DNA from 3 places in the Sporosarcina siberiensis genome. Region 1 is predicted to be linked to each of the others. Evidence: predicted binding sites of a transcription regulator. Region 1 holds the regulator's gene; each other region holds the start of a gene.
The links. The regulator Rex, encoded in region 1, represses fermentation and respiration genes when NADH is low (regulators of the CRP and FNR family bind a similar motif). The targets are predictions, from matches to a motif close to TTGTGAAATATTTCACAA.
Positions count from the first base shown of each region.

Region 1 (10,513 bases):
ACATGGCTGGAGAAATTTGTTTCTTCAACATGGTATAGATATTACTACCGCAGACTTAAAACAGGAACTCCTCAAAAATATTCAAGCAAAAATCAATCGAAAATTGAAGGGTTTCGAAGATTTTTCCCTTGAAGGAACAAGAGGAATTGAGCCGGGGCATCCCGCTCGAAGCTTATTTTATCATTCCTTAGCTTCCCCAAACGTTGTGACCGGTGTGGGCGGTTTAGAATTAACTTCCTTTCCCACATTAGGGGAACTTGAAATAGTAGAAAACTATGTTTACGGTATCACTCCCCCTTCTCTATCTGAGATTCGTAGCCGTGTAGGAAGAAATGAGGACTTAGCGATTGTCGTCTTTTCTTCCGAATATCGTCCTGCACCAGAAACGGTCCACCGCAAACACGCAGATTTAAGTTTCTCGCGTACAGGAGTCGCCAGGGTCGGAACAACCGAACCACTCTATTCTCCTAAAAATCGAGGGTTTCTTCCTAATGTCAAAGATGATGATTTTGCCTTTCGGGTCTTGCCCGCTCGTTACTCGGTTTATATAGCAGTTCAACGCAAAGGAAATGAAAACGAATTTGGACCTATCTCTAGAAGTGAAGTGCAAAGGAAAAGCGATATGAAAAGATTGTTTTGGATCCCCCTCCATAAACTATTCAGCGGAACAGAGTGTATCAGTGAATTTAATTTAAATGTGAGTCTTGAAGCACACCATGTTAATGAAAAGTTGCGACGTATTCACCTTGAACTTGGTAAGGACGCAGGTTGGTCTGAGCCACACATCAGCCAATCCCCTTTTTTCTTTAAAGAGGGAATTGCAAAGATGTCCGATAAACATGAATTCGGCACAAATGTACTTGTACCAGTTCCGCATCCTTTAATTGAGGTGGCACGATACAAAGGCAAAACGCTCACATTCAAGGTTCCTAAAAACCCTAAGCTTTTTTCTTCCAGCCTAAAAATAAGCGCTGTTAACGGTGCCCGTCGAGCGCCTGAATATGTTCATATTCGCCATAAAATGAAAAATGGGAAAATTATAGATCTCAATGAAAAGAGTTCTTTAATGGAAGAACTTAAAGAAGGAGGGTACGATGCGGTTCACTATATTGACTACACCGCAGATGGGTGGATAAAGGCGATATGTCCGGAATTATCTTTTACATTTCTTAGCAATCATCCGGCTTACTCGTTGGTAACCGCACCGGACTTTTTTCCTCACTGCGACCAAAGCGAAGTGATGGATTGGTGGCATCAGTCTGTTCCAAAGGCATTAAGAGGAGAAATTTGGCGACGAGGCGGTCCTGCAGCATTATCCGATACTCGCAGGGCTGCAAATCTCGAATTAAAAACGGAGACGTTGATTGGAAGCAATACAATCAAAAAATCCGTCTTTAATAGCCAAGATGATTCAATGACAGCAATCGTGTCCTCACCTTATAAGATTCCTCCGCAAGATACAAAGTATGGTAAAGTACCGGAAACAACTCGGCACTCCAACTTGCCGGCTGCGGCAGCTGGAGTATTTGCGCCTGGTTGGGATGTAAGCTTTGATCGCACCCAAGAGGGTACAGGAAGCGAATCGGTAAAATTTCTTGCTGCTTACGGACTTGGCAGTCCTTTTCCTGAAGATACTAAATTGTGTGCAGCCCTAAGTACTTTTTGGCCAGCTGTTGCTCCTGATGCAGCAAGGACTTTTGGTCCCGTAAATCAGACCCGATTCTATCCTACAGTGAGCCCTCTGACCGATGAAGAGATTGGTCAAGTGGGAAATCTCCCTTGGGATGGAGTTTCCGGGCCCCAACAGAAAGAAGGTCAAAAAGTCATCGAATATACCTCATTTGATTACGTAGATTATGTAAATAATACATTATTTAAAAGTTTCAGTTTGAGGCTAACTAGTCGAATCGATATTAGAGAATATCAGGCTAGACTTTCAACGATGGCACATGTCTACGCTGCATTGGGTATCGCTCATGATAAGAAATCAAATTGGGGTGTTCTGTCATTTCGTGAAGTTAATCTATCTGATGAAGAATTGCAAATGGCACAGAAAAGTACCCATTTATTGATTTTTCCAGCTGCAACACCTAGGGGTACTGTGTATCGATTTGAAATGTATCTCAGAGGAAAAACATCGCCTGCCGGAAATGATTTCCGGAAAGTTCATGTTAAAATCAATGAAAAAGTAACCCTCTTCGTTAACGGAGTAAAGATTTTAATTAAACGTGAAGACAGTGATTGGGTAGTACAAAATGTCAATTTCTAATCCGGACATAATCATTATTGGCAGTGGACCTGCGGGCACGGCTGCCGCTATTTTGTGCGCACTTAACGGTTTACGGGTAGTTATTATTGAGGAGAAGGAGTTTCCTCGCGATCGCCCTGGGGAAACACTTCATCCTGGAATTGAACCTCTTTTGCAGCAATTGGGTGTCACAGAAGAATTTGGTAAAGCGGGATTCCTACGACATGAGGGAATTTGGGTGCAATGGGAGGGAAAGCGCCACTTCGTCCCATTCGGTTCAGACGAGTCTGGACAATGGCTGGGTTTTCAAGCGTGGCGCGCCGATTTTGACTCGATTCTACTCAATCGAGCCATCTTGTTAGGTGTCGACGTGCGTCAACCTTGCCGTGCTTTACGCCCAATTGTTACTCATAACCGTGTTTCAGGAGCAGTAACTTCTGATGGCGAGCTTCAATCTTCATTTCTAATCGATGCGACAGGTAGGCGACAATGGCTAGCTCAGAAATTGAATATGAAAATCAATACCTACTCTCCCCGTCTTATTGCCCGATTCGGTTATGCAACAGGAACATGTCCCGTGCGAGATGCATCGCCAGCTATTGTAGCACACAACCATGGATGGATTTGGACTGCCAGAGTGCGTCCAAATGTGTACCAATGGACGCAATTATCTTTTGACAATGTAGCATTGAAAAGCGGTTGGATTCCTGAAGAATTCCAAGGACTGAAACCTATGGGTAAACTGAAGGGCGCTGATGTTACATGGCGAGCAATCAGCCAACCTGGGGGACCTGGTTACTTTTTAGTTGGTGATGCTGCCGCTGTACTAGACCCCGCTTCTTCCCATGGTGTCCTCAAAGCTATCATGTCAGGGATGATGGCGGCACACTCAATTGCACAAATCATGAATACGGGGCAAAAAGAGGACAATATAATTCTTGGATACTGCAAATGGATCCACAATTGGTTTGAGCATGATGTGGAAAAATTAAAGCAGCTCTACACCCTTCTTCCAAGTTTCCGGGGATTCTAAATGAGTTTGGGTTACTGAACATATCACTTGTGTAAAAAAGACAACGTATAATAAAACCCCGATCAAGTCCCGTAACGGAGAATCGGGGTTTTGATTTAATTCTTATCGCCATTGGACTGCATCTATGTTTCAGCCTGTCTCCCTATGACTGTATTCAACGCATCGACCGAGGGCTGGAAATAATACTCTCCGCCTGTGGGGATAACAAATTCCTTCATGATACCCATGAATATATTCGGCGCATACGTGAAACTGCGGACCCTCTTTCCACTACTTTCAACACCGTTTTGTCCAATGATCGGGTCCTCCTGGTTTCGGGCAAACATCGCAGTCCTTCTTTATCTCTGGGGAGTTAGCGATATAAATACCACTATGAACATCTATGCACATATGACAAAAAACATGAAAGAAAAGGTCTTTCATCAGTTTAGTAAACTGATGAAAGACCTTCTTTAAAATATGTCATATGCATTTTTTTATATAATGAAGTGGTCAGAAAGTGGTCATACTTTGTATTTCAAACAACGAACCTCTTATACATCAAGGGTTCAAGGTTCTTCTTACATCATGCCACCCATTCCACCCATATCCGGCATTCCGCCGCCGCCCATAGGGTTATCCTGTGGCTTGTTCGCTACAACTGCTTCTGTAGTCAAGAACATAGCTGCAACAGATGCTGCGTTTTGAAGTGCATAGCGTGTTACTTTCGTTGGGTCAACGATACCAGCATCCATCATATTTACCCAAGTTCCTTCTGCTGCGTCGAAACCAATACCAACTTCTTCGCGCTTCAGACGGTCTACAACGATAGATCCTTCAAGACCTGCGTTGTTTGCAATTTGACGAACTGGCTCTTCAAGTGCACGAAGAACAATTTTAACACCAGTTGCAACGTCACCTTCAGTTGTTTCCAGAAGTTCAGCAACCTTATTGTATACGTTTACTAGTGCAGTTCCACCACCAGAAACGATACCTTCTTCAACTGCAGCACGTGTTGAGTTAAGTGCATCTTCAATACGAAGTTTACGCTCTTTCAATTCCGTTTCTGTAGCTGCTCCAACTTTAATAACTGCAACGCCACCTGCAAGTTTCGCAAGACGCTCTTGTAATTTCTCTTTATCGAATTCAGAAGAAGACTCTTCAAGCTGCGTACGAATCTGATTTACACGTCCCGCAATTTTGTCTTTATCTCCAGCACCTTCAACAATTGTAGTGTTATCTTTCGTTACAACTACTTTCGCTGCACGGCCAAGCTGAGAAATATCCGTAGTCTTAAGATCAAGTCCTAAGTCCTCTGTAATCACTTCTCCGCCTGTAAGTGTTGCAATGTCTTCAAGCATTGCTTTACGACGATCACCGAAGCCAGGTGCCTTAACAGCAACTGCGTTGAATGTACCACGAAGCTTGTTTACAACAAGTGTTGCAAGAGCTTCCCCTTCAACGTCTTCAGCAATCATTAAGAGTGGCTTACCTTGTTGAACAACTTGCTCAAGCATTGGAAGGATATCCTGAATGCTTGTGATCTTTTTATCTGTAATTAAAATATACGGATTTTCAAGAACAGCTTCCATTTTGTCTGTATCTGTCGCCATATAAGCAGATGCATATCCACGATCGAATTGCATTCCTTCTACAACGTCAAGTTCAGTTGTGAACCCTTTTGACTCTTCAAGTGTAATTACACCGTCATTGCCAACGCGCTCCATTGCTTCTGCTATAAGTGCTCCAACTTCTTCGTCTCCAGAGGAAATTGCTGCAACTTGTGCAATCGATTCTTTTCCTTCGATTTCTTTAGATATTTCGCCCAAACCTGCAACCGCAACTGCAACTGCTTTTTCAATTCCTTTACGAATTCCAACTGGGTTGGCACCTGCAGTAACGTTCTTCAAGCCTTCTTGGATCATTGCTTGTGCAAGAACTGTAGCAGTTGTCGTTCCATCTCCTGCAATGTCATTCGTTTTTGAAGCAACTTCTGCAACTAGTTTTGCACCCATGTTTTCAAATGCATCTTCTAGTTCAATTTCACGTGCAATCGTTACACCATCATTAGTAATAAGTGGTGAACCGAATGATTTTTCAAGAACAACGTTACGTCCTTTTGGTCCAAGCGTTACTTTAACAGCATCCGCAAGTACGTTTACCCCACGAAGCATTGCTCCGCGTGCATCTTCATTAAATTTAATATCTTTAGCCATTTATAAATTCCCTCCTGATTTTAAAATAAGTTATCATTTAATCGTTTACTTCGATATTAACCAATAACAGCTAAAACGTCAGTTTCACGTAGGATTAAATATTCATTACCTTCATATTTAACTTCAGTTCCGGAATATTTAGCGAAAATAATACGATCGCCTTCTTTAACTTCTAGTTCAACGCGTTGTCCGTTATCTAAAACACGCCCGGATCCTGCTGCGATTACTTTTCCTTCTTGTGGCTTTTCTTGTGCAGAGTCTGGTAATACGATACCGCTTGATGTTTTCTCTACAGCTTCGATTAGTTCAATTACAATACGGTCACCTAATGGTTTCAACAATTGAAACAACCTCCTCAAGATAATATATACATTTTTAGCACTCATCTGACTGGAGTGCTAACACATTCTTATCATAAAGAATATTCTCTTACATTGCAAGTAAAATACTCTCACACTCTTCTCTTTGCATATCTACTTAAAAACAGATAAAATTACGTCAGTGTGATACGAAAGGATGGAAACTTTGAAAAACTGGAAAACGTATACATACCTTATAATTACGTACCTCCTAATGCATGTAGGAAGTATCTTTCTGAGCAAATACCTATTCGAAAGTTTTCCTTGGGATGCAAGTTTCACCAAAACCGATAAAATTTATAGAGCAAGTGCATGGGCATTATTTAGTACAAATGCTGTTGCCGCGATTGTTTTCTTTTTCATCATTTATCCAAAGAAAAAATTCTTTCAAGTATTTAAAGGTAAAAAGGTTTCTGTAGGCAAAGCAATTATTTGGGGATTCTTCGGATTTCTATTGGCACTTGCTGGACAGATTATTGCAGGGAGTATTGAAAGTGCGTTTGGGGTTAAACCCGGATCCGAAAACACAGCACTTCTTGCCGATATCGCCAAAGTATCACCAATCATCATTTTCTCGATTGTCCTATTTGCACCACTTCTTGAAGAGATTATTTTCAGAAGGGTTCTATTCGGTGGACTTTATCAGAAAACGAACTTCATTGTTGCTGCTGTACTAAGTGCTCTCGTATTCGCTGCAGTACATGGTGAACTTCAGCACATACTTATATATTCGGCACCCGCACTCGTTTTCTCCTTTATTTATTACAAAACAAAAAGATTACTTGCACCCATTACGGCACATCTCCTCATGAATGGATTCGTTACAATTCTTCAGTTGTACCAAGAGAGGCTTCTTAAATGGGCAGAACTGAAAACAGCATTTAGTTTCTTTATCAATTAAAAAAAGATCTTCCTTCCGGTAAAATTCTCCGGTGGGAAGATCTTTTAATTTTCTTCTGATTGTTGTTTTTGTTCTTGTTCCTCAATTTGACGCTGTTGTTCTGATTTTAAGAATTTACGATAGCCAAAGCGTGATATAAAAATACTTACTTCATACAAGAGGAACAATGGAACTGTAACGAATAAATGAGAAACGATATCCGGCGGTGTAATGAAAGCCGCAATTACAAAAAGGACAAAATATGCGTATTTGCGAATTTTGACGAGTGTTGTCGGATTTACTATTCCGAGCCTTGTCAAAAACAGCATTACAACCGGCAATTGAAACACAATACCAAACGGAATCATGATTTGAAATAAAAACGTGAAATAATCATTAATACCAATGGTCATTGTAATGCCGAGTTCCCCAGATAAATTCATCATAAATTTCATGACATACGGCAATAAGACAAAATATGAAAATGCTATGCCGGCAACAAAAAGTAGAAATGTAAACGGAATATAATTCCTCGTCGCACGTCGCTCAATTTCATGTAATCCCGGTGAAACAAATGACCATAATTGGTACATAATCACCGGTGAAATGAAAACAATAGATATAAATATGATTACTTTCAAATAAATCATAATCGGATCGAGGATCGCGAAGGAATGCAACGGGTTGTCCCCAACTTGACCAATTACCGTCTGTTGAATTTCGTTGGTATATTGAAGTTGTAAAAACTTAATGACCGGTTTTGCAAGAAAGAAACTTCCGGTGACAGCAACAGCAAAGAAAACGACAATAACCATCAGCCGTTTTCTAATTTCATCTATATGTTCGACTACAGTTAAATTTTTCTCTTCCATTGGGGCAGACATCCTTACTGACATCCTTACTTCAGTTCTTTTGGTTCTTCTATCTTCTTAATATCATCATCTTCAACAAGACCTTTTGTTGCGTTTTTAAATTCTCGCAGTGAAGAACCGAATGCCTTCCCGATTTCAGGGAGCTTCTTCGGACCGAAGACAAGCAATGCGATAATACCGATAATTATCCAACTAACTGGACCTGGCATCTCGGACACCTCCTTAATTCTCGAAGAACTTAATTTCATTCTTCTTAGTACTTTCTATTTTACATGAAAAAAGCTCATATTGCTACAAACAGGGCGTTACATATGTGAATCTTTTACGTCGTTTTTAATGAAATAAATCAGTGTTTGCAACTCTACAGACAAATCAATTGTGTGTACGCGGACATTTTCAGGTGCTGCAAGACGTACAGGAGTGAAATTTAAAATGCCTTTAATTCCTGTTTTGACAACCTTATCTGTGACTTCCTGAGCTACTTGTGCCGGAACTGTAAGTAAAACGAGTTCAATATTAAACTCAAGCATTTTTTCCTTTAACATACTCGGTGGAAAAACAGGAATTCCACTAATGATATGCCCTTCAACAGGCGCCTTGGGATCGAATGCAAGAACAATTCGGGTGTTATGATTTTTATGAAAGTTATACTTTAGGAATGCGTTGCCTAAACTACCTACACCAACAAGCGCTACATCTGTTACCTCATCCTGATCAAGTGTTTGCCTGAAAAAATTGACTAAGTATTGAACATCATATCCATAGCCTTTTCTCCCAAGTGCACCAAAATGTGAAAAGTCTCTTCTAATCGTTGCTGCATCTATTTTCATCAATTCACTTAACTCACTTGAAGAAACTCTTTTTTTCCCTGCATTTGTAAGATTTTGTAGAAATCTATAATAGAGAGGCAATCGTTTTGAAGTCGCTTGTGGAATCTTTACTTTTTCCTCAATCATCCTAATCCTCCTGGCTGTGCTTTAAGGCCTTCATCGTACAGTAAAAACTAGACATTGTAAAGGTCTGTCATTGCGTACAACACACCATTCTATTACACTAATAATAAGAGGTGTTCAATGTGATTGTATTACAAGTAAATGGACTAACAAAATCATTTTCAGGAACAGATATATTAAGTAATGTACAACTAGAAGTTCAACATCGTGACCGTGTTGCGCTCGTTGGACGTAATGGCGCTGGGAAGTCTACACTTTTAAAAATAATTGCTGGTGAAATGACAGCAGATTCAGGCGATCTTATTATTCCAAAAGATGTCCGTATTGGTTACCTCGAACAGCATTCTGGTATTGATTCCACATTAACAATTTGGGAAGAAATGATGACTGTTTTTGAGCACTTGCATGATATGGAAAAAAGACTTCGTTTATTAGAAGTCCAAATGGCCGATCCAGCAATTTATGAATCACCAGAAGAATTTGAACGTGTTACAAAAGAATACGACACCCTGCAAACTGATTTTAAAGACAGTGGTGGTTATCAGTATGAATCGGATACCCGCTCCATCCTACACGGAATGCGGTTCTATCCGAGTGATTACGACAAAGAAGTAAACCTTCTATCCGGAGGACAAAAAACGAGGCTAGCACTCGCTAAAATGCTTCTGAGCAAACCTGACTTATTAATTCTCGATGAACCGACAAACCATCTGGACATAGAAACACTTGGTTGGTTGGAAAAATATTTAGTTGGTTATGAAGGGGCACTCCTTGTTGTTTCTCATGATAGATATTTTCTCGACCAAATTGTAACACTTGTTTATGAGGTGTCTAGAAGGAAAGTTACAAAATATACAGGGAACTACAGTAACTATCTGAATGAAAAAGCGAAAAACTATGAACGCGATCAAAAGCTTTATGAAAGAGAAACAACTGAACGTGCTCGACTCGAAGAATTTGTCCAGAAAAACATTGCACGTGCCTCCACATCCAAAATGGCTCAAAGCCGACGTAAAATAATTGAACGCACCGACTGGATGGAATCTCCAGATGGTGAAGAAAAGTCAGCGAAATTTACGTTCTCAATTGATCGGCCGAGTGGTAACGATGTGCTGGCATTCGATGATTTGGCAATTGGGTACGATGGGGTTCCCGTATCGGAAGGACTCGATATGCGTGTTTATAAAGGGGATCGCATTGCGATTATTGGCCCCAACGGTGTTGGGAAATCGACACTACTCAAAACAATCATAAAAAAACACGATACACTGGCCGGGACGATTCGCTACGGTACAAATGTACAATTCGGGTATTATGACCAGGAACAAGCTACTCTTATCGGTACAAGCAGCGTCTTACAAGAGTTATGGAACGACTGGCCTATGATGAATGAAAAAGATGTGCGGGGTATATTGGGACGATTCCTATTTACTGGAGATGACGTAAGTAAACCCGTCACCTCATTATCTGGTGGAGAAAAAGCTCGGTTATCGCTTGCAAAACTAATGCTAAAAAAATCCAATACACTTTTACTGGATGAACCTACAAACCATCTGGATTTAGATAGTAAAGAAGTACTCGAGAATGCATTAGACGGTTTTCCCGGAACAATTATTTTCGTCTCCCACGATCGCTATTTCATCAATCGAATTGCAACAAAAGTAATCGATATCAATTCAACAGAAGCTGTCGAATACTTAGGAGATTACGATTACTATCTAGAAAAAAAGCTTGAAAAAGCCGAACTTCTTGCCGAAAGTCTTTCTGCAGCAACAATCAATACAACAGGAAATGAAAAAGTAGTAGTCGATGATGACAAAGAAAAGAAACGCCAAGAACGCAGACTTTCAAGAGCCATCGCCGAACTCGAAACTGAAATTGCAGTACTTGATGAAAAGATTGTAGAACTTCAAGCAGAACTTGAAAATAAAGCACATTCAGATGATCATATTAAGTTAATGGAAATTCAAGCA
Region 1 is NZ_JBHUGI010000035.1:128,131-138,643, forward strand. Features, by position in the region: gene ACFSFY_RS16290 (hypothetical protein) at 1-2,269, shown strand, start outside; gene ACFSFY_RS16295 (NAD(P)/FAD-dependent oxidoreductase) at 2,256-3,281, shown strand; gene ACFSFY_RS16300 (hypothetical protein) at 3,404-3,607, opposite strand; gene groL (chaperonin GroEL) at 3,842-5,476, opposite strand; gene groES (co-chaperone GroES) at 5,533-5,817, opposite strand; gene ACFSFY_RS16315 (CPBP family intramembrane glutamic endopeptidase) at 6,002-6,736, shown strand; gene tatC (twin-arginine translocase subunit TatC) at 6,781-7,587, opposite strand; gene ACFSFY_RS16325 (twin-arginine translocase TatA/TatE family subunit) at 7,614-7,796, opposite strand; gene ACFSFY_RS16330 (redox-sensing transcriptional repressor Rex) at 7,893-8,543, opposite strand; gene ACFSFY_RS16335 (ABC-F family ATP-binding cassette domain-containing protein) at 8,663-10,513, shown strand, end outside.

Region 2 (10,513 bases), on a different contig from region 1:
AAGATTTCCTTACTCGTTGTGCTATCCGCATTCCTAGTTATTGTCGCTTGGGGTGTTACTTTGCAGAAAAAAGCAGAAAGCGCTGCAGATCGTGCATATGAGAAGATTGAAGATCGTCCAAAATCAGAATTACGTGAAGTTGCAGTCGAACCAACGAACGATAGTGTTTCAATTCTTTTTATTGGTGTGGATGAAAGTGAATCTCGAAAGGGAAATGAGGTAAATGGACGTTCAGATGCCCTCCTCGTTGCCACATTAAACAAAAAGCAAAAAACTGTGAAATTACTAAGCATTCCTCGTGATTCTTATGTACACATTCCCAATAAAGGATACAGCGATAAAATAAATCATGCATACGCTTTTGGCGGCACCATTGGTACAATCGATACTGTTGAAAACTTGCTAGACATTCCTATTGATTATTATGTGAAAATGAATTTCAATGCTTTTATCGATATTGTTGATGAATTAGGCGGCATTGAAGTCGAAGTCCCTTACGACCGTCTTGAAAAAGATGAATTCGACAAAGACACAATTCAATTGATAAAAGGCCTTCAACATTTGGATGGAAGACACGCACTCGCGCTTGCACGTACTCGAAAACTCGACAGCGATGTTGACCGAGGCAAACGTCAGCAAATGATTATGCAAGCAATCATGAAGGAAGCAACCTCAATTTCATCTGTAACAAAATACGGTGGCGTCATTGATGCCATTGGCGATAATATGAAAACGAATATGAGATTTGGTGAAATGAAATCCTTCTTAGATTATGTACAAGGTGGAAAACCACAAGTTGAAATGTTGAACTTGGAAGGATCTGACTGGTGGAAGGAATACGAAACCAGACCTCGTGTCTACTTCTGGAAACTGGACGAAGATGATCTAGAAAGAGTAAAAGAAGAGATGAAAAACCATCTCGAAATCTCAACTACCTCTAGAAACCTAACTAATGAAAACCCCGATATTTCGGATAAAGACGAATCTGCCAACGAAGGCAGCTTAAATAACTAATATTGGAAAAGCCCGACATTTATTGTCGGGCTTTTTTGTCTCAATATGTTGGCAATGTTTTCGAGGAACTTCGCAATGCTTCGGGCAAACCACACAACGCTTTTTGAAAACCTCTCAACGTTTACGGAATACTTCACAACGTTTCTCAGATAAACAAGTACAAAAAAAGATTCTGCACTCTCTTAAATAGAAGAGTGCAGAATCTTTTTTATTGCTTCTATGTTATTTCCCAATCATCCGTACAAAATTCAGTAACGGTCGATAGTTTGCGCCTGCAAGGCCAATAATTTCAACAAATAACTCAATTGCTAAAAGCATTACGACCAACAGTATAATTGAGCCCCAAACGGTTGCTTGAGAGAACAAGATTGCGGCAACACCGAACAACGCAGCCAGTCCATAAATGATCAGTACTGTTTGCCTATGCGAAAAACCGGCACGCAGCAAACAATGATGTAAATGAGATTTATCTGGAGCCGTCACTTTTTGTTTCATTCTAATTCTACGAACAATTGCGAAAAACGTATCGGAAATTGGAACCCCGAGCATAATAACCGGGATGATGAGTGAAATAAATGCGACATTTTTAAATCCTAATAATGCAAGAACAGCGATCATGAAACCCAAGAATAAGGATCCGGTGTCTCCCATGAATATCTTCGCTGGATGAAAGTTAAAAAATAGAAATCCAGCAGAACTCGCTGCAAGTATAGCTGCGGTCGCCATAACAAATGGATCACCCATGATAATCGCCATTACTGAGATTGTAATAAGTGCAATTGTTGAAACACCAGCTGCTAACCCATCCAATCCATCTATTAAATTAATTGCGTTCGTTATACCGATAATCCAAATAATTGTAATCGGAATGCTCAAGTAACCAAAATCGAATTGAACACCAACAAATGGTATATTAATTGCATCAATTTGAAGTCCGCCCCACGAAACAACAACAATTGCAGCGGCTAATTGACCAACAATTTTTGCTTTAGCTGTAATTTCAAACATATCATCTAGAAAACCCGTTATAATAATAATGAGTGCTCCGATGAGAATACCCGTAGAATGCTCATCTTGCGGCCGTAAGAAAAAGTAACCGATTAGAAATGCACCAAATATTGCAAGCCCACCAATTCGTGGCATTATGGACGCATGGACTTTACGGTAATTCGGACGGTCAACTGCACCAATACGGAATGCAAGTTTCCTGACAAGCGGAGTAAGTAAGATGGATGCTGCGAACGCAACAGCCATTGCAAGGTATATCATGTCCTTCCTCCCTAAGTTAAATCGATATTAGTAATCCAAGAGTATTATAACATGTCTAAACACAGAAAGCATCTTTACTAGTTGAATCCACACTACGTTTTGTCTGATTTCTCCCGTTTATCTTTCCCCATGATGCAACATCTATCCTAGATGTATTGCTTCTATATGATGGAAACAGCTAGAGGTAGTAATTCAATAGTATTTTTGATAAAATGGGTACGGGTCCTTTATATGGACCGAAAAAAAGGAGCGTTCATTCATGTTATCATTTTTTAAGCGTTCAAATAAAACGAGCGAACGACAACTTCGAAAATATCGAAAAGTTGTCGACCAAATAAACAAACTAGAATCTACATACGAATCTATGTCCGATGAAGAACTAACGGGCATGACAGATATATTAAGAGAACGTGTGAACTCAGGCGAAACAATTAAATCTTTAATTCCAGATGCGTTTGCAGTTGTTCGTGAAGCTTCTAAACGCGTATTAAATATGCGTCCATTCGACGTCCAATTGATCGGTGGAATCGTACTTACAGAAGGTGATATTTCAGAAATGCCTACAGGTGAGGGTAAAACTCTTGTCGCGGCACTTCCTTCATATATTCGCGCACTTGACGGGAAAGGCGTTCACGTCATTACAGTAAATGATTATCTTGCACAACGTGACTTTGACCAAATTGGAAAAATTCACCGCTTTCTAGGTCTTACAGTTGGTCTAAATTTACCGATGATGCAAGGTCCACAAAAGCAGGATGCATACAATGCTGATATTACATACGGAGTCGGAACAGAATTCGGTTTCGATTATTTACGCGATAATATGGCACAGCACGCTTCTGAAAGAGTACAGCGTCCATATAACTTTGCAATCATTGATGAGGTTGATAGTATTCTCGTCGATGAAGCAAAAACACCTTTAATCGTAGCTGGAAAAATGCAAGCAGATTCCGATCTTCATTACATCGCTGCACGTCTTGCAAGCCGCTTTAAAGAAGAACGCGACTTTGATTTTGATGATGAAACAAAAGCAACTTCTCTTACAGATATGGGTATTGAGAAAGTTGAAAAAGCGTTCGGTGTAGATAATTTATACGAACTCGATCACCAAACACTTTATCACTACGTAATTCAAGCCGTACGCGCACATGTTATCTTCAACCGTGACGTCGATTACATAGTTAAAGAGGAAAAAGTTGAACTTGTCGATATGTTTACTGGACGAATTATGGAAGGACGAACGCTTTCAGATGGTCTTCATCAAGCGATTGAGGCAAAAGAAGGACTTCCAATTACTGAAGAAAATAAGGCACAAGCACAAATTACAATTCAAAACTACTTCCGTATGTATCCACAACTTTGTGGAATGACGGGTACTGCAAAAACACAGGAAAAAGAATTCCAGGAAGTTTACGGCATGGAAGTAATTCAGGTCCCAACAAACCGACCTCGTGCACGAATTGACTCACCTGACCGGGTATATGAAACCATTGATGCGAAATACAAAGCAATGGCAAAAGAAGTTGCCAAACGACATAAAACAGGGCAACCCGTTTTAGTTGGAACAACATCCATTTTACAATCCGAAAAAGTAGTTCAATATTTGGATGAATACAAACTGGACTATAATCTACTCAATGCAAAAAGTGTTGAACAAGAGATTCACCTTATTTCACAAGCAGGACAACGTGATCATATTACCGTCGCAACAAATATGGCAGGTCGTGGAACAGACATCGTTTTAGGTGAAGGTGTTGCAGAAAACGGTGGATTATTCGTTCTTGGAACTGAAAAACACGAAAGTCGTCGTATCGATAACCAGCTTCGTGGACGTTCAGGCCGTCAAGGCGATCCCGGAGAAAGCCAGTTTTTCTTATCTCTTGAAGACGATATGTACAAACGTTTTGCGAAGGAAGATATGGAGAAATTCAAGAAAAAAGTAAAATTAGACGAAGATAAACTAGTCCTCAATACAGAAATTGACGATTTAACCGAACGTACACAACGCATCGTTGAAGGTATTCATTATTCTATGAGGGAATACAATTTGAAACTTGACGACGTCATCAATGACCAACGTAAAGTTGTTTACTCTCTTCGTGATGATATATTAGATGATGGAGATTTGCTCAATAAATTGAAAGTGATGTTGGATGAAACAGTCGAATTCGTAGTTCTTGAAAGTTGTCCACAAAACGAAAGTACAGATAACTGGGATTTCGACCAAATTGAGCGCACAATGAATGCACTTCTTCTAAAACCAATTCAAGTTTCACACGACTCAGATAAAACATCGAATATCTTAAAATCCTTCGAAGAACCTGTTTCTGAATTGCTAACGTATATAGATACATTCGCGGATAATGAGCAAGTATTACAATTGATTCCACAAGTAATGCTTTCACATATTGATATGATGTGGGTGAAACATCTTGAAGTGATGACCCGCTTAAAAGAAGGTATTGGTTTAAGATCGTATTCACAAGAAGACCCAATGCGGATTTATCAACGTGAGGGGCTTCAATTATTCGGTAAACATTACCAAAAACTACGTCGGGATATTGCTTCAGAAGTGATTGGTTTTATGAAGCTTATTACTGAACAACAGGAGGCACAATAATGAATCTCTTCTCATTTTTTAAGAAAGCCGAAAAAACCGGTACAGAAAGCACAATTGATTCGAAAGAAATCGTTGAAGATGTTCAAGCTTCAAACGTAGAAAGCGATATTGAAACGACGCTATCCTTTCATCCAGAGTGGAATATTCCGCAAGAACAAGAATACGTCTTTAGATTTCTATCCAATGAACTTGAACCACTGAAACCGAACCAAATTTCGTTATCAGGTATCGATATCGATGTTGAACCTGCAAACGGTAGTTGGCTCGTAAAAGCATTCTTACGTTCTTCTATGGACCAACAAATTTCAGTTGGCGAAGTCGAACTAATGCTTCTTGATGAAGAAGGAAACACACTTGCTTCAGATGAATTCGACCTAAAAGAACTCGGTGATCTCCCAGCACGCAGCGCGCGACCATGGGTATTCGTCTTTGCAAAAGACAATGTGTTTGCAGAAACACCACCTAAAGAAAATTGGAAACTCGCATTCAATGTGCAATCTATGGTTCCTCATAAACTAGAACTTGAACAAGCATGGGAAGACGGTTTATCCGATGAACAAAAAGATGGTCTCGCGAAAGTAGTTGAAGGTCTCCCTAAACTAAAACCACGCGAAGTAAACATCAGCGGATTCCAAGTAAAAGAACAGGAAGACGGCGGAATTGCAGCATCTGTTTTCATTCGAAACGGTCACTCAAAACAAATCAACATCGAAAAGCTTCCACTTGAACTGATTGACGCAACCGGCGATCTTGTAGCAACAGGATCATTCAGTCTCGCTCCCCTTTCAGTGAAAGCAAACACAACAAAACCTTGGACGTTCATCTATCCAAAGGAAATGATTCAAAAAGAAACACCAGACCTATCCAGATGGACCGTCCGCGTTCCAGAACAACAATAATCATTTTAAAAGGTGCATTCCGATCATCGGGATACACCTTTTTTGATTTACTTATCAATAACTGATAACACTCCCCCTAAAATGAACAACCCTAGAGCAGAAGCGTCAAGAATGAGCCGATGCAAGGAAATCGGCAGTGCACTTCTGTCGAGCTCCTTGCGTAAGGCCATCGCAAGCGACAAGCGGTATTGTAAACCACTCACCATTAGAAGCCTCAAAAAACAACTCCCCCTATCTTCATTACCAAAACCGGTTTACAATACCACAGAAAGGGAATACATAAATTAATACAAATTTCAGGAAGGAAGTAGTTACCATGAAGAAGGACGATCGTTTTACGACACATAAAAAGATAGTTAATCCCAACAGTTGGACGGAAACTGCCGCTCATCTTGACCATGCCGCAGGCGAATACGAACCCCTTTCCACTTCCGACTACACAGAACCTGAAAACTCTATCGATCTCGTAAGCAACAATGAAAAAGTTCCAGAAAAATCATTAATGCCTATCGAAAATGAAAATGAAGAGGAATTTCGACAAGAAAAGTCTGCTAAAAAAAGAAACGATGAAATCGAAGACATTCGTTCCTCCTATGACGCACTCGGCCACGATCTCCCTTAAGTAAACAAGACACCATTACAATATAAAAAAATCCCGCACTCTATTCTACTAGTTGTAGAGAGTGCGGGTTTTCTGTCTTTAACTAATGTCTAAATCCGTAATTACGATTACATCATTATGATGAAGAAGTTTTGTAATAGGCCAATCAATCGAAACTTTTCCTTCGAGAAGCTTCGTAATTGCCGCACGTTTCTTTTCACCAAACGCAATCATAATGAGTTTTTTAGCATCCGTAATCGAACTAATGCCCATTGTTAAAGCCGTGTTTGGTATTTTTTCGTCATTCTCAAAGTACTGGCTGTTAACATTCAATGTAGAATCCGTTAGCTTCGCTACATGGGTTACTGATTCAAAAGCTGTGCCGGGTTCATTGAATGCAATATGTCCATTCTCCCCTACCCCTAGCAATTGAATATCCAGTGGATTCTTTTGTAGAAGGGATTCATAACGTGCACATTCATCCTCCAAATCTTCTGCCACACCATTAAGAATATGTGTTTTCTTAAACTTCTTTTTACTAAAAAGATGATCTTCCATAAAAAAGGCATAGCTATTTGGGCTCGAAGCAGGAACACCTACATATTCATCCAAGTTAAACGTTACAACATTTTGAAAGTCAAGATCTGATTCCGTCCATTTATTATAAATAGGAATCATTGTACTTCCAGTTGCAAGTCCCAATACATGAAGTTGGTTGTGCTCTAGTTCATCTTTGATAATTTCAAGTACTTTTTCAGCACCTTCATCGGCACTCTTTACTTTCAGTAACTTAATCGTATTCATCTTATCAACCGACTTTCAATAGATTTAATCTTAATTTTATTGTAGTTTCTAACATCCATAGGGTCAACTATTAGACTTAAATTTCTTACTGACCAAATAAAAACCTTAGAACTGAATTATCATTATTTTTGTCTAACCTAGCAATACTTTGTGAAGAACTTGTGAACTTATCACTAGATATGAACGACATAGGGTTTTCCCTTATTCCTTTAGTATATCTTTTGTTTATGCTTAAGGTAACAGGCATTCACAGCCACTGAAAGGAAGTGATCATATGGGGACTAAAAAACAAAACACAAATCAACCCGATAAGCATGATACATCAGTCAGCTTTAAAGGTACTTTTATAGCAGTTATGTTATTGGGTGTGTTCATCCTCATCGCATGGTTTGGTTCGTACGTATTGTTTCTATCAAGATAAATCAATTGGATTGGAGGAATAACTTTGAATTTGCATAAGTATGAAAAAATTTGGTTGACGTTAGGTTCAGCTTCACTGGTATTATTTTTATTAATTATAGGGTTTGCAGCTTTTTGGAAAGGCACACATCCACAAAGTCATATCGAGACAATCGATCCACAGAACGTTGAAGCTCATGAAGCATTTCAACCGGAAAATCTCGGTTTAACTGAAGTAGAAGATGGAAAATTCATCGTCAATATGGTTGCTTCGGCATTCATGTATGATTTCGGAAAAGACGCAGACGGCAAGCAAGTAGAACGCATTCGTGTACCAAAAGGTTCTACGGTTCTTTATCAAATCACTTCTAAAGATGTCGTTCACGGTTTTCAAGTTGCAGGAACAAACGTCAATATGATGGTTGAACCCGGACATATTAGTCGCTATGAGACTGTTATGAAAAACGTAGGAGAGTTTACGGTTGTCTGTAACGAGTATTGCGGCATCGGACATCATTTAATGTACGGAACAGTGGAGGTGTATGAAGAATGACGTCAAAATTATTTTCATTTTCTAAAAAAGAATCTAGACTCTATATGTCCTTTATGTATGTCACATTTATCTCACTGTTCATTGGTGGTTTAATGGGACTGTTGCAGACGTTCGTACGATCTGGTAAATATACTTTGCCATTCGGAATCGATTATTACACAATTCTTACCGTTCACGGAGTTATTCTTGGTTTAGTTCTAACTACATTCTTTATTATCGGATTCCAATTTTCTCTTTTAGGAAAAACAGTTGGTATTTCGGATAAACAAATTATGGTTGGTTGGATTTCATTCTGGGTAATGCTCATTGGTACAGTTATGGCATCTATTACGATACTTGTTGGCCAGGCTTCTGTACTTTACACATTTTACGCCCCACTTCGGGCACATCCGGCATTCTATATCGGACTTGCACTTGTAATTGTAGGAAGCTGGATTGCGGCATTTGTAAACTTCCGTCAGCTGTATGTATGGAAGAAAGCTCATAAAGGTGAAAAATCACCACTTCTTGCATTCATGGTAACGATCAATATGATTATGTGGGTCATTGCATCTCTTGGAGTTGCAGTATCTGTACTTGTTCTATTCATCCCATGGTCACTTGGTTATGCAGAAACAATTAACGTGCTACTGAGTCGTACATTGTTCTGGTATTTCGGTCACCCACTTGTTTATTTCTGGTTGCTCCCTGCCTATATGGCTTGGTATGCAATTATCCCGAAATTTGTTGGCGGGAAAATATTCAGTGATTCATTGGCACGACTTGCTTTCATCTTATTACTCATGTTCTCTATTCCTGTTGGGTTCCATCACCAACTTACAGAGCCAGGAATTGATCCCACTTGGAAATTCATTCAAGTTGTTCTTACATTCATGGTTGTAATACCGTCTCTAATGACCGCTTTCTCGATTTTCGGCTCATTCGAAGCAGCAGGTCGTAGAAAAGGCTTTACAAGCTTGTTCGGTTGGATTAAGAACCTTCCTTGGAAAGATGTACGATTCCTTGCACCGTTTATAGGAATGGTTGCATTCATCCCAGGCGGTGCAGGTGGAATCATTAACGCATCTCACCAAATGAACGCACTTGTTCATAACACAATTTGGATCACAGGTCACTTCCATTTAACTGCAGCAACGACAGTTATTCTAACGTTCTTTGGAATAACGTATTGGCTTGTGCCACATCTTACAAGTCGACGTTTAACTCCTAAGTTGAATAAACTTGGACTTATTCAAACATGGATTTGGACAATTGGTATGGTTATTATGTCCGGTTCAATGCATATTCAAGGTCTCCTGGGTGGGCCCCGTCGTTCTAGTTTCTCAGAATACGCTGGCGGCGAACAAGTTGCTACTTGGATTAATTACCAAATTGCTCAGGCAGTCGGAGGAACGATCCTCTTTGTAGGGATTATTCTAATGGTTTACATCTTCATACAGCTGTCATTTTTCGCACCAAAGGGTGTAGAGGAATATCCTATTGCTGAAGAAGAGCCAGATGCAGAAAAAACACCTAAATTCCTTGAGAATTGGTATTTATGGATAGGGATTACGATTGCGCTTATATTATTCGCATATACAATTCCAATGATTGATATTATGAAACACTCACCACCAGGTTCCCCGCCATTTGATTGGCCGATTGGTAAATAAATGAATTAGAACTGCTCTGTGTTAGGACATTCTTTGTCTAACTGCAGAGTAGTTTTTTTGTTTACATCGAATAACTGTCGAAATTTTCATTTCACTGTATAATGAAAATAGTATATAATACATATCATTTGCTGGGAGCTGTACCTTTAATGTCACTTCAGAAAAACGCTGTAATCGGACTTATGTTATTCGCACTTTTCCTCGGTGCAGGGAATATTATCTTCCCACCACTGCTTGGTCAAATGGCAGGGGAAAACCTTTTTCCTGCTATGGCTGGATTTTTAATTACAGGGGTCGGCTTACCACTTCTTGCTGTAATTTCTATTGCTAATGCGGGCGGCGGATTGCAAACAATCGCAAGCAGAGTCCATCCCCTGTTCGGTATTATTTTCACTCTCATCCTTTATATAACAATCGGACCCTTTTTCGGTATTCCGAGAACCGCGACCGTTTCATATGAAATTGCTGTTATTCCATTTCTTACGGAAAACCTATTGGACGCCAAATGGATATTGGCTGTTTTCACGCTATTCTTTTTCATTATAACCATAGTTCTTGCTTTGAATCCTGCAAAACTTGTCGACCGAATCGGTAAAATCCTAACACCTATACTCTTTAGTGTTATTGCAGCTTTAGCTTTAAAGAGTATTTTTACGCCGATGGGTACGATCGGTCCAGCAATAGGCGACTACGAAACACAAC
Region 2 is NZ_JBHUGI010000004.1:108,588-119,100, reverse strand. Features, by position in the region: gene ACFSFY_RS01945 (LCP family protein) at 1-1,014, shown strand, start outside; gene ACFSFY_RS01940 (glycosyltransferase family 4 protein) at 1,237-2,283, opposite strand; gene secA2 (accessory Sec system translocase SecA2) at 2,543-4,903, shown strand; gene ACFSFY_RS01930 (accessory Sec system S-layer assembly protein) at 4,903-5,802, shown strand; gene ACFSFY_RS01925 (hypothetical protein) at 5,850-6,020, opposite strand; gene ACFSFY_RS01920 (hypothetical protein) at 6,119-6,424, shown strand; gene ACFSFY_RS01915 (glucosamine-6-phosphate deaminase) at 6,503-7,207, opposite strand; gene ACFSFY_RS01910 (cytochrome c oxidase subunit 2A) at 7,482-7,628, shown strand; gene ACFSFY_RS01905 (cytochrome c oxidase subunit II) at 7,653-8,159, shown strand; gene ACFSFY_RS01900 (b(o/a)3-type cytochrome-c oxidase subunit 1) at 8,156-9,811, shown strand; gene brnQ (branched-chain amino acid transport system II carrier protein) at 9,961-10,513, shown strand, end outside.
Region 2: ACFSFY_RS01910 (cytochrome c oxidase subunit 2A) is a predicted target of Rex. The motif match lies at 7,356-7,373, and genes of this name have one in related genera.

Region 3 (10,513 bases), on a different contig from region 1:
GCGAGAATGGCTGCTTTAGCAACAACAATCGCACCAGCAGCTTCTGCTAATTCACATAAAGCACGAAGCGATTCACCAGTGCTGATAACATCATCGACAATTGCTACGCGTTTACCTTTAATGTGTTCAACATCAATTCTATCCAAACAAAGCGTTTGTTCTGTTTGGGTTGTAATTGAAACGACTGTTTTAATAAGTGGATCTACCATATAAGGTTTGACGCTTTTTCGAGCAACGATATAGCGCTTGAGTCCAAGCTGTTTAGCAACTTCGTATGCAAAAGGAATTCCTTTTGCTTCAGCTGTAACAATTGCATCAATAGCTGGTAATCTCTTAGCCACTATAGGAGCTGTCAACTGAACAATTTCTGTATCACCTAAAATATCAAAGCTCGCAATGCTGAGTGACTTTGATAAAGCAATAATGGGTAACTTTCTCTCCAAGCCAGCGATTTGTAATGTGTATGTTTTCATCATTATCCTCCAATTAGAAACCAAAAATATTCATTAGAAATTCAACAATAACACCTGACAGCATTCCTAGAAATGGATCGGTAATCGCAGTAACTACCATAGTGATTCCACCAACAATCCCAGAACCTGCTCCTTCACCCGTCAAAGCTCCAATCGCATTGACTGGTAATGTAACTACTGCACCTAAAACAAATAGAAAACCCGCAATCGAAGCACTTGGGACATACCTTCCAATCTTAGGAAGTAGCCCAGTTACTAAAATAATAGCCATGAGTACCATCATTAGAACTCCAGACCAAACTGCGTGTGGAGCACTGGCTGTAGCCGATATAACAATCTCAACCGGCGCACCACCGAAGAATGAGGAAGCCATATCCGCTAAACTACTGATAATTGTTAATGTGTCAACGTTGACGGCCTTATTGGCAATTTCACCATTTATCTTACCGAATGCGATATTGGCTCCAATGTTCAAACATACCATTGCAAGAGCACCGCGAATAACCATTGGATTTAGTATTAACTTCTGTCTGTGGAATCCTTCTTTTACTTCAATGCCTATTTGAGGCATGTCCTTCTTTTTATTTAAGAAATAGAAAACTACACTTGAAAGAAGAACAGAGGCGGTAATTGTGTAAACCAAATCTTTAGTAGCGAAATAAACAATAAAAGCACTGAGCATAGAGGTAATACCAATTACTCTGTCACCTTTTGCCATATCCCAAGCAACTTTTGAAAGCATAATCCCTACACCAGCCATCATACCTGATGTAATAATTGGACCAATCCAATCGATGAGTGTTTCTAAGAACCCGAACAGACCAATTGTAAGTAAAATTGCGGCACCAAAAAAGATCATTGATAAGCGTTCGCGCATGTTTCTACCCATCGTTCCTGCGAGTGTGATCGTTTCAGCTTGATATGAAATAACGGCTACGTTACTAGTGGCTGCGTTACCGAAAGCCCCAATCATAAAAGCAAGCGCCGTAGGAATAGAAGCGAAACCGAATGTGAGTGCAAGTAATCCTTGTGGTAGAGCATTTAAAACCCCACTTAACGCGGCGAGTATATCTTTCCAAATGTCCATTTTGTTCCCCTTCCATCACACGATATTCACTAAGTAATGGTAAGGAGATTCAACTATAAATACATGATGAAAATAGAATTATAATAAAAAATCATGTCATCCATAGGAGAGCAATTAAGGTTGCTCCGTAGAAACTCCTAAACCAGATTATTAGGATTATATGGTGTGTGTTTCATAAGTTTTTTTGCTAATATAAAGTAACATGAAAACGGGACATGTACAACCTCTTAAATATGGTAATGTCTATATCTAAATAAAGTATCTAAACAAAAAGCACAGAATGTTTTTCCGTTTCGTTACGTTCTGCTATAATAAGAACGAACGAAACGGGAAAAGGTGAAGCAATTGAATTTTTTATGGATAGTGTTATTTATGGCTTTAATTGGCGCTTTAATTGGAGGCTTTACAAATCACCTAGCAATTAAAATGTTGTTCAGGCCACACGAAGCAAAATATATCGGTTCGTGGAGAGTACCGTTTACACCTGGTCTAATTCCAAAAAGGCGCGACGAACTTGCTGTTCAATTTGGAAAAACAGTAACGAATTATTTACTTACACCTGAGACATTCAAGAAGAAGTTGTTAACACCGGACATGCAACGGAAAGCAGAAAACTTCCTTCAAGAAAAATTAGAAACTCATATTTTAGATTCGGATAAAACCTTAAATAATTGGCTAGAAGTTGCAGGTGCCGAGAATGTTGCTTCGAAAGCGGAGCAAAAAATTATAGAAGTACTTGACAGCCAACTGAACTTAGTGAGAATGAGACTGACAACGGGCACTGTTGAAGAGATACTCCCGGCAGACTGGCGTGCAGGAGTGGATGAGCGTATTCCACAAATCGCCGCGTATATTCTGAGTAAGTCGGAACAATACTTTGAGTCAGATGAAGGAAGAGCAATGTTTCGCAAATTAATCGATGATTTCCTTGCTTCAAAAGGAACACTTGGAAATATGGTTCACATGTTCTTCGGTGAATCTGAATCGCTCGTTGGAAAAGTTCAGAAAGAAGCACTTAAGTTTGTGAACGCACCAGGAACTTCAAGTCTTTTGAATACGATTATTCATAATGAGTGGGAAAAACTTCAAAAGAGGCCTGTTGACGAATTACTTTCGGGCTTTGATTGGGATGGTTTATTTGATACGATTAAGTCTTATACACGTGAGGAATTGGCAATTGAATCACGTCTCAATAAGAAGTTGTCCCATTACTGGCCTACAGGTGCGGAATGGACTTCTATAAATGTAACACCAGCGCTCACCTCGTTTGCATTTACACAAGCTGAGAAACAACTGGAAATATCGCTCCGTAAATTAAAAATAGATGAGATGGTAAAAGAACAAGTGGATTCATTCCCAGTCGAAGTGCTGGAAGATCTTGTACTCGGTATATCAAGACGTGAATTTAAGATGATCACTGTACTTGGAGCTGTGCTTGGTGGGGCGATAGGTATTGTTCAAGGTCTTATTGTTTTCGCAACAAACTTAACTTAGGGGGAAATAAAAAATGGCAGTAAATATTTATGATGATTTAAACAGATTGGAAGCTACATTCCGTCAAACAGAAGAGTTTTCAAAAGTGGAACAAGCAATTGAAGAGGTTAAAAATGATGAAGAGGCACTTGTATTATTTAAGAATTTCCGTGAAATTCAACTAACATTGCAAGAAAAACAAATGGCAGGCGAAGAAGTTGAAGCTGACGAACTTGAACATGCACAAAAAACGGCACAGCTTGCACAAACCAATGCTAAAATTATGTCGATGCTCGAAGCGGAAATGCAGTTGAGTGGTCTTATTGAAGAAGTAAATCGTGTACTTATGAAACCGGTACAACATATGTATGAATCAATCTAAAAACTGGCTTCGGCCAGTTTTTTATTTGTGCACATATAAAATAATGTGAATTAGAAAGTTGGTAAAAGGAATGCAGAAAATACAGATTGAAGATCAATTTGCTGAAGACTGGATACGTCTGTTTGCACATTTAGCAAACCTGTTTTTCGAACAGTGTGAAATAGTAGTAGATGAAGATAAAGATGCCATAAAAGTGGATATGACTCTAGTACGTACTTCTAGCCAAATGTTAATTGGTAAGGCGGTATTAACAAAAGACGGTTTAAAATATTCTAAGGAATTTTCTGAGGCAGAAGAAATCGGAGATGCCAAAGTGAAAAATCGCCAGTTAAAACGGATTTATTCACATATATTCCTAGAAGTGCTTGAACAAGCAACTGGAATGCACCAGTCCTGGGGGATTTTAACAGGGATTCGACCGATGAAGCTCTACCACAAATATCGTCGTGATGGAGACACTTCCGAACAAGCAATCCAAAGAATTATGAATAATTACCGGGTTTCGCGTGAGAAATCAGAGTTACTTGCGAAAATTGCGGACATACAACTCCGTTCAGTTCCGGATTTATATGATTTGCAGAATGAAGTGAGCATTTACATCGGAATCCCTTTTTGTCCGACAAAATGCGCGTATTGCACATTTCCGGCATTTGCCATTAACCGTAAAAATGGACGGGTTGAAACTTTCTTAGACGGTCTCCACGAAGAAATTCGTGAGATGGGCGCATGGCTTACCGAGCATCAAATGAAAATCACGACAATCTATTTCGGTGGAGGAACACCAACGAGTATTACTGCTGAAGAGATGGATGCATTGTATAAAACAATGTACTCTTCATTCCCTGGAATGGAAAATGTCCGTGAAATTACAGTTGAAGCAGGACGTCCAGATACAATCACCCCAGAAAAGATTGATGTGTTGAAAAAGCATAATATCGACAGAATCAGTGTGAATCCCCAGTCCTATACAGATGAAACCTTGAAAGCAATTGGGCGCCACCATTCTGTCCAGGAAACGGTTGATAAGTTTTGGTTATCGCGCAATATGGGTATGAAAAACATTAATATGGATTTAATTATCGGATTACCGAATGAAGGAATGGAAGAATTTCAGCATTCTCTTGCAGAAACCGAAAAAATGCAACCGGAGTCGCTGACAATTCACACTTTATCCTTCAAACGTGCATCTCAAATGTCACAGAACAGAGATAAATATAAAGTAGCGGACCGGGAAACAGTCGAACAGATGATGAAGCTTGGAGAAGAGTGGAACAAGTCCAATGGGTATGAACCGTATTACTTATATCGCCAGAAGAACATTTTAGGAAATTTAGAGAATGTCGGTTATGCGAAACCTGGTGAAGAGAGTATCTACAATATTGTCATTATGGAAGAAGTACAGACAATCATTGGCGTTGGTTGCGGGGCGTCGAGCAAGTTTATTGATCCGACAACAGGAAAAATTACACAGTTCTACAATCCGAAAGATCCAGCGGCTTATATCCTCAGTTATGAAGAATCAATTGAAAAAAAGCTCGCACATTTAAACGCGATTTTTCCGCAAGCTGTAACAAATTAAAGGGTTTATACAATAGATATCGAATTAGTTAGAGTGAATGGCAATTCATTTTTGAAAGGATGTCTAAACATGTATAAAACAATCGAATTAAAAAAAGAGGGACGTCTTGCGCGTCTAACGTTAAATAGACCGGAATCTATGAACGCGATGGATGATGTCATGATGAAAGAACTTGGAGATGCTTTTGAAGAATTGAAGAGTGATGAAACAGTACAAGTGGTGCTTGTTAATGGAGCAGGACGCGCATTCTCTGCAGGTGGGGATGTTAAAAAGATGGCCGATCCAAATAACCCACTTGATATTGAAAAGGTCATGGTTGACGTATCACGTATTGCAAAAGGGTTATATTCATTGCCGCAAGTTACGATTGCTGCTGTTCACGGCGCGGCGGCGGGTCTTGGGTACAGTCTTGCTTTAGGCTGTGATTATATCGTTGCAGAGGAAAATAGTAAGCTTGCAATGAACTTTATTGGCATCGGGCTAGTACCAGACGGTGGGGGTCATTTCTTCCTAAAAGAACGTGTCGGAATACCACAAGCGAAACAACTCATATGGTCCGGTAAAGTGATGAATGGCAGTGAGGCTCTCGAAAAAGGTCTGATTGATGAAGTAGTTCCAGATGGTCAAGCAGCGGCGTTCGGAGATGCTTTAGCCACAAAATTGCTAGCATCGCCAATCGCTTCAATGATTGCAACGAAAAATATATTGCATGAACAAAAGTTTGCTGAACTTGAAAGTATATTAGAAATGGAAAGCATCGCACAAGTGGCGATGAGAAAAACAGATGATCATCTTGAGGGAATTCAGGCGTTCGTAGGAAAAAGGAAGCCTGTATTTAAAGGGAAGTAAAAAAGCACGAGTCACTTACTCAGTTTGTGAGAAGTGACTCGTGTTTTATTATCCATATGGGTTGGGGCTATTTATTGATATTTCCCAGCTGTTTCCCGCCATGAGAAATATCCCTTTTCCACGGCACGAATTAGTAGTTCGGCGGATGCAATATTTGTTGCCAGTGGAATCCCGTAAACATCACATAGTCTGAGTAATGCAGTCACGTCAGGTTCATGTGGTTGTGCGGTTAACGGGTCACGGAAAAAGAGAATCAAATCTAATTTTCCTGTAGCAATCATGGCTCCTATTTGCTGGTCGCCACCAAGTGGACCTGACATCAATCGAGTAATCGAAAGACTGGTTTCTTCCATAATACGTTTACCTGTCGTTCCTGTTGCAAATAAAGTATGTTTGGAAAAAATATGTTCGTAAGCAATTGAGAAATTCACCATTTCATTTTTCTTCTGATCGTGGGCGATTAAAGCTATATCCATAAGTACACCTCCGGTAAAATAAAATGAGAATCAAGTTTTAATGGATTAAAAAGTGCAACTAAGCGGTCTTATAATCGCATAGTTGCACTTTTTAAAAATTAAGTATGAAATAGTAATAGTTTTCCTTTTGGTGAAGCGAGTCTATGTGTTTTTTCTAGTAAATTCTTTTCTTCAAGAATCGCCTGGCCTTTTTCTTTCGCCTCTTCATCTGTAGAAGCTTCTAGCGTTTCGTCCATTATTAATTCACCTTTAGGTTCAAATGCCGTTAATTTATAAAATTTCACAAATATCATCCTTCCAATATTGTTTCTTTCAGTATACTACAAATAATTGAAAAGTGAAATTTGTGAAAGTTGGTTTACAAGGGCTGAATAAAGTGGAAAATGCTAACATTATAGTTCCCTTCGATAGTTGTCCGACACTTCAAATGATATATCTGCAAATACGTATCTCAAACCTGGTGAAAATAGGAGGCAAATCGCCTTAGGAACATTAATCAGCATTTGCTTTATATATACTACTATCTGTATTGGCATACCAATATGCAGCCGCAACGAAAATGACTCCACCAATAATATTTCCAATTGTAACGGGAATTATGTTCGCAACAAGTCCTGTAAAGGAAATCGTCTCAGGATGTGGAATCATTAATGAGATTGATAACAAACTCATATTTGCAACACTATGCTCAAATCCAGAAGTGATAAAGGCAAATAGACACCAGAAAATCATGATCAGTTTTGCTGTTTCTTCTTTTAGCTTAAAAGCACACCAAACAGCAAGACAAACGAGGATATTACATAAAATTCCACGCATTAATAATTCGACAAATGATGTATTCATTTTTGCACTAGCCGCTGTTAGTATGTAATCAGCAGTTTCACCAGTAGCTAATCCTGAATAGAAAAATAGGGCTGCAACGAGAATCGATCCAGCAAAGTTCCCTACAAAGCTGAATATCCAGACTTGCATGGTTTCAAACCATGTTGTTTTCTTCGTCAAAGTACCCAATGTCATTATCAAATGATTACCTGTGAAAAGGTCTGATCCAGCCATTATTACCAAACTTAATGCAATCCCGAAAGCCATTCCCATAATAATTTTAGTGCCTGCAAAGTCTGAAGGACCGAGTAAACCACCAATGGTAAAGATAAGGATAATACCTAAACCAAGATAGAATCCAGCCATCATTGCTAATACCAGATACCTACTCTTACTTGTATGTAATATATTTACTTTTGTAACAGCTGTAGTAGCTAATATGTCAATAGTCGCTTTCATTGTATGCCCCTTTAGTTAACGTACTGTGTATTTACTTAGCAAAAATGCAAACTTAATCACTTCGTAGGCTCCTATACTATTGTACTGTACTTTGCGGTTCCATTCATAACCATTTTAGAAACGAATGATTTAGTTGGTATATCCATCAGGTAAGAAAATAATTAAGTTTACATTCTTATCTACTGTTACTCGTGAAATTGTTTTAAATAGAAGATTTCATGAAGTAATTCCCATATTTAATATGTTTTTTTTACTTTTATCTTAATAGGGAGGCCGTAGTTTTATTAAATTAAAGAACATAAATTTGAAACTTCTGTAAACGTGATTCGTATAGTTTAGATGTAGCTAGTCGAAAGGGGAAATACAATGAGTTTACAAATTGAAAATGTGACAAAGCGTTTCGGTGATTTTACTGCCGTAGATAATTTAACATTGTCCGTAAATGAAGGCACGATGTATGGGTTTTTAGGGGCAAATGGTGCGGGTAAGACAACGACGTTTAGAATGATTCTTGGTTTGTTAAATGCAAATGAAGGAAGAATTACGTGGAATAATAAGTCCATCACGTATGCAACAAGTCCAGAAATTGGTTATTTACCGGAGGAGCGAGGGCTTTATCCGAAAATGAAAGTAGAAGAGCAACTTATTTTTCTTGGACAATTGCGTGGAATGAAAAAGCCAGACGCCAAGTTGGCCATCAAGCAATGGCTTGAGCGAATGGAAATCCCACAATATGCTACCAAAAAGGTTGAGGAATTATCCAAAGGAAATCAACAAAAGATCCAAGTCATTGCTTCACTCATGCATAATCCGAAACTATTGATTTTAGATGAACCCTTTTCAGGATTAGACCCTGTAAACGTAGAAATGTTAAAAAGTGCTATTATTGACTTTAGAAATAATGGTGCGACTATTGTTTTTTCAAGCCATCGTATGGATCATGTGGAAGAGTTATGTGAGCAGTTGAGTATTATTGATCATGGAAAACAAGTTGTAAGTGGATCGTTACGAGAAGTGAAACGCTCTTTTGGCAATCAAAACGTTCGCATTAATTCAGATAATGATTTATCTCATCTAGATTTAATATCTGGTGTAACTTCTGTTCGGAAATCAATGGAAGGTGCTCTTTACCAAGTCGAATCTGAGAGTGTTGCAGAACAACTGCTAGCAGCTGCACTGAAATCCGGACCGATACGACACTTTGCAATAGAAGAACCTTCACTTCAAGATATTTTCATTGAAAAGGTGGGAAAAGAGCATGCGTGAATTTTTCATTATTTTCAAACAGGCATTTCTAACAAAAGCTAAAACGAAGTCCTTCATTATTACGACAGCACTAATGATTGCGGCAGTCTTTTTATTTGCGAATATATCTAAAATTTTTGATACAGTTCAAAGTATTACAGGCAGCGATAAGGATTCAGCTGAAGTTCTGTATGTCGTTGATTCAAGTGGTGATTTGGGAGAATCACTAGTAACTCAGTTAAGTGCAAACGAATCCGATATCACGGTAAAGATAACCGATAAGTCGGAGCAAGTACTTACTAATGAAGTAAGAGATGGTGAAATCGAGTCGTTTGTTATTTTGGGGCTAGATTCTACGAGTAGAATTACCGCGGCGTATTCATCTATGAGTGCATTGGATTTCCAACTTCCAATGATGATTGAAGATGCCCTTCAAACGATTCAAACAGAAATAAATGCGAATGAATTATCTTTAACTACTGAACAAGTTCAAACATTATTTACACCAATTAGTTTTGAGCAAAAGTCTGTTTCTCCATCGGCAAAAACGGAGGAAGAACTAGGTCAGGCAAGAGGGCTTGTTTATGTGCTGATGTTCTTGATTTATTTCTCAGTCATTATTTATTCAATAATGATCGCAACAGAAATTGCAGCTGAAAAATCCTCACGAGTAATGGAAATTCTGATTTCAAGTGTTTCTCCGGCAAAGCATATGTTTGCGAAAATACTTGGGGTTGGATCACTCGGACTCGTCCAAATGGTATTATTCGGTCTAGCAGGATTTATAGCATTGAAAACATCATCTTCAGACATGGTAGACGGATTCTTTTCGGTCTTTGGTTTTTCGAATATGAATGTAGTGACAGTTGTTTATGCAGTAATCTTCTTCTTATTGGGGTATTTCCTATATGCAACACTTGCAGCTCTACTCGGTTCACTGGTGAGTAGAACGGAAGATGTACAACAAATGATTATGCCGCTGAACCTTTTAATTGTCGCAGCATTTATGATTGCAGCTACAGGTCTCGGTAATCCAGAAATGCTGTACCTGAAATACGCATCATTCATTCCCTTTTTCGCACCTTTGGTAATGTTTTTACGTGTGGGGATGCTTGAGCTTCCATTATGGGAACCGCTACTGTCTATTGGAATAATGCTTGTTACAATTTTCATCCTTGGTTGGTTTGGCGCACGCGTTTACCGTGGGGGTGTTCTTATGTATGGTCCCTCTAAATCATTAAAAGATTTGCGTAAAGCAATCCAACTCGGAAAAGAATAATAGATAGATTTGTAAGGACTCCGATATAGTTCGCGGAGTTTTTTTCTTTGTGGTAAAATTAGAACAAGTATTCGATGAATGAAGGAGGGGTAACTTTGTCTACAATTCGTTTTATTCATGCGGCTGATTTACATTTAGACAGTCCTTTTAAGGGAATGAAGGGTCTACCACATAAAAGATTAAAAGAGTTACGTGAAAGTACATTCAAAGCTTTCAACAATTTTATAGAGCATATACTTCATGCAAAACCTGATTTCGTACTTATTGTAGGCGATATATACGACGGGGAAGATCGAAGCCTACGTGCACAGATGAAGTTCCAAGAAGGTATGAAGAAATTGAATGTTGCGGGCATTCAAGTATATCTATCGTACGGCAATCATGATCAT
Region 3 is NZ_JBHUGI010000005.1:60,493-71,005, reverse strand. Features, by position in the region: gene ACFSFY_RS02765 (phosphoribosyltransferase family protein) at 1-473, opposite strand, end outside; gene ACFSFY_RS02760 (SulP family inorganic anion transporter) at 487-1,560, opposite strand; purine riboswitch at 1,644-1,744, opposite strand; gene ACFSFY_RS02755 (DUF445 domain-containing protein) at 1,897-3,054, shown strand; gene ACFSFY_RS02750 (YlbF family regulator) at 3,068-3,415, shown strand; gene ACFSFY_RS02745 (coproporphyrinogen III oxidase) at 3,486-4,994, shown strand; gene ACFSFY_RS02740 (enoyl-CoA hydratase) at 5,064-5,843, shown strand; gene mgsA (methylglyoxal synthase) at 5,915-6,319, opposite strand; gene ACFSFY_RS02730 (YhzD family protein) at 6,418-6,612, opposite strand; gene ACFSFY_RS02725 (formate/nitrite transporter family protein) at 6,812-7,600, opposite strand; gene ACFSFY_RS02720 (ABC transporter ATP-binding protein) at 7,967-8,866, shown strand; gene ACFSFY_RS02715 (ABC transporter permease) at 8,859-10,124, shown strand; gene ACFSFY_RS02710 (metallophosphoesterase family protein) at 10,220-10,513, shown strand, end outside.
Region 3: ACFSFY_RS02725 (formate/nitrite transporter family protein) is a predicted target of Rex. The motif match lies at 7,817-7,834, and genes of this name have one in related genera.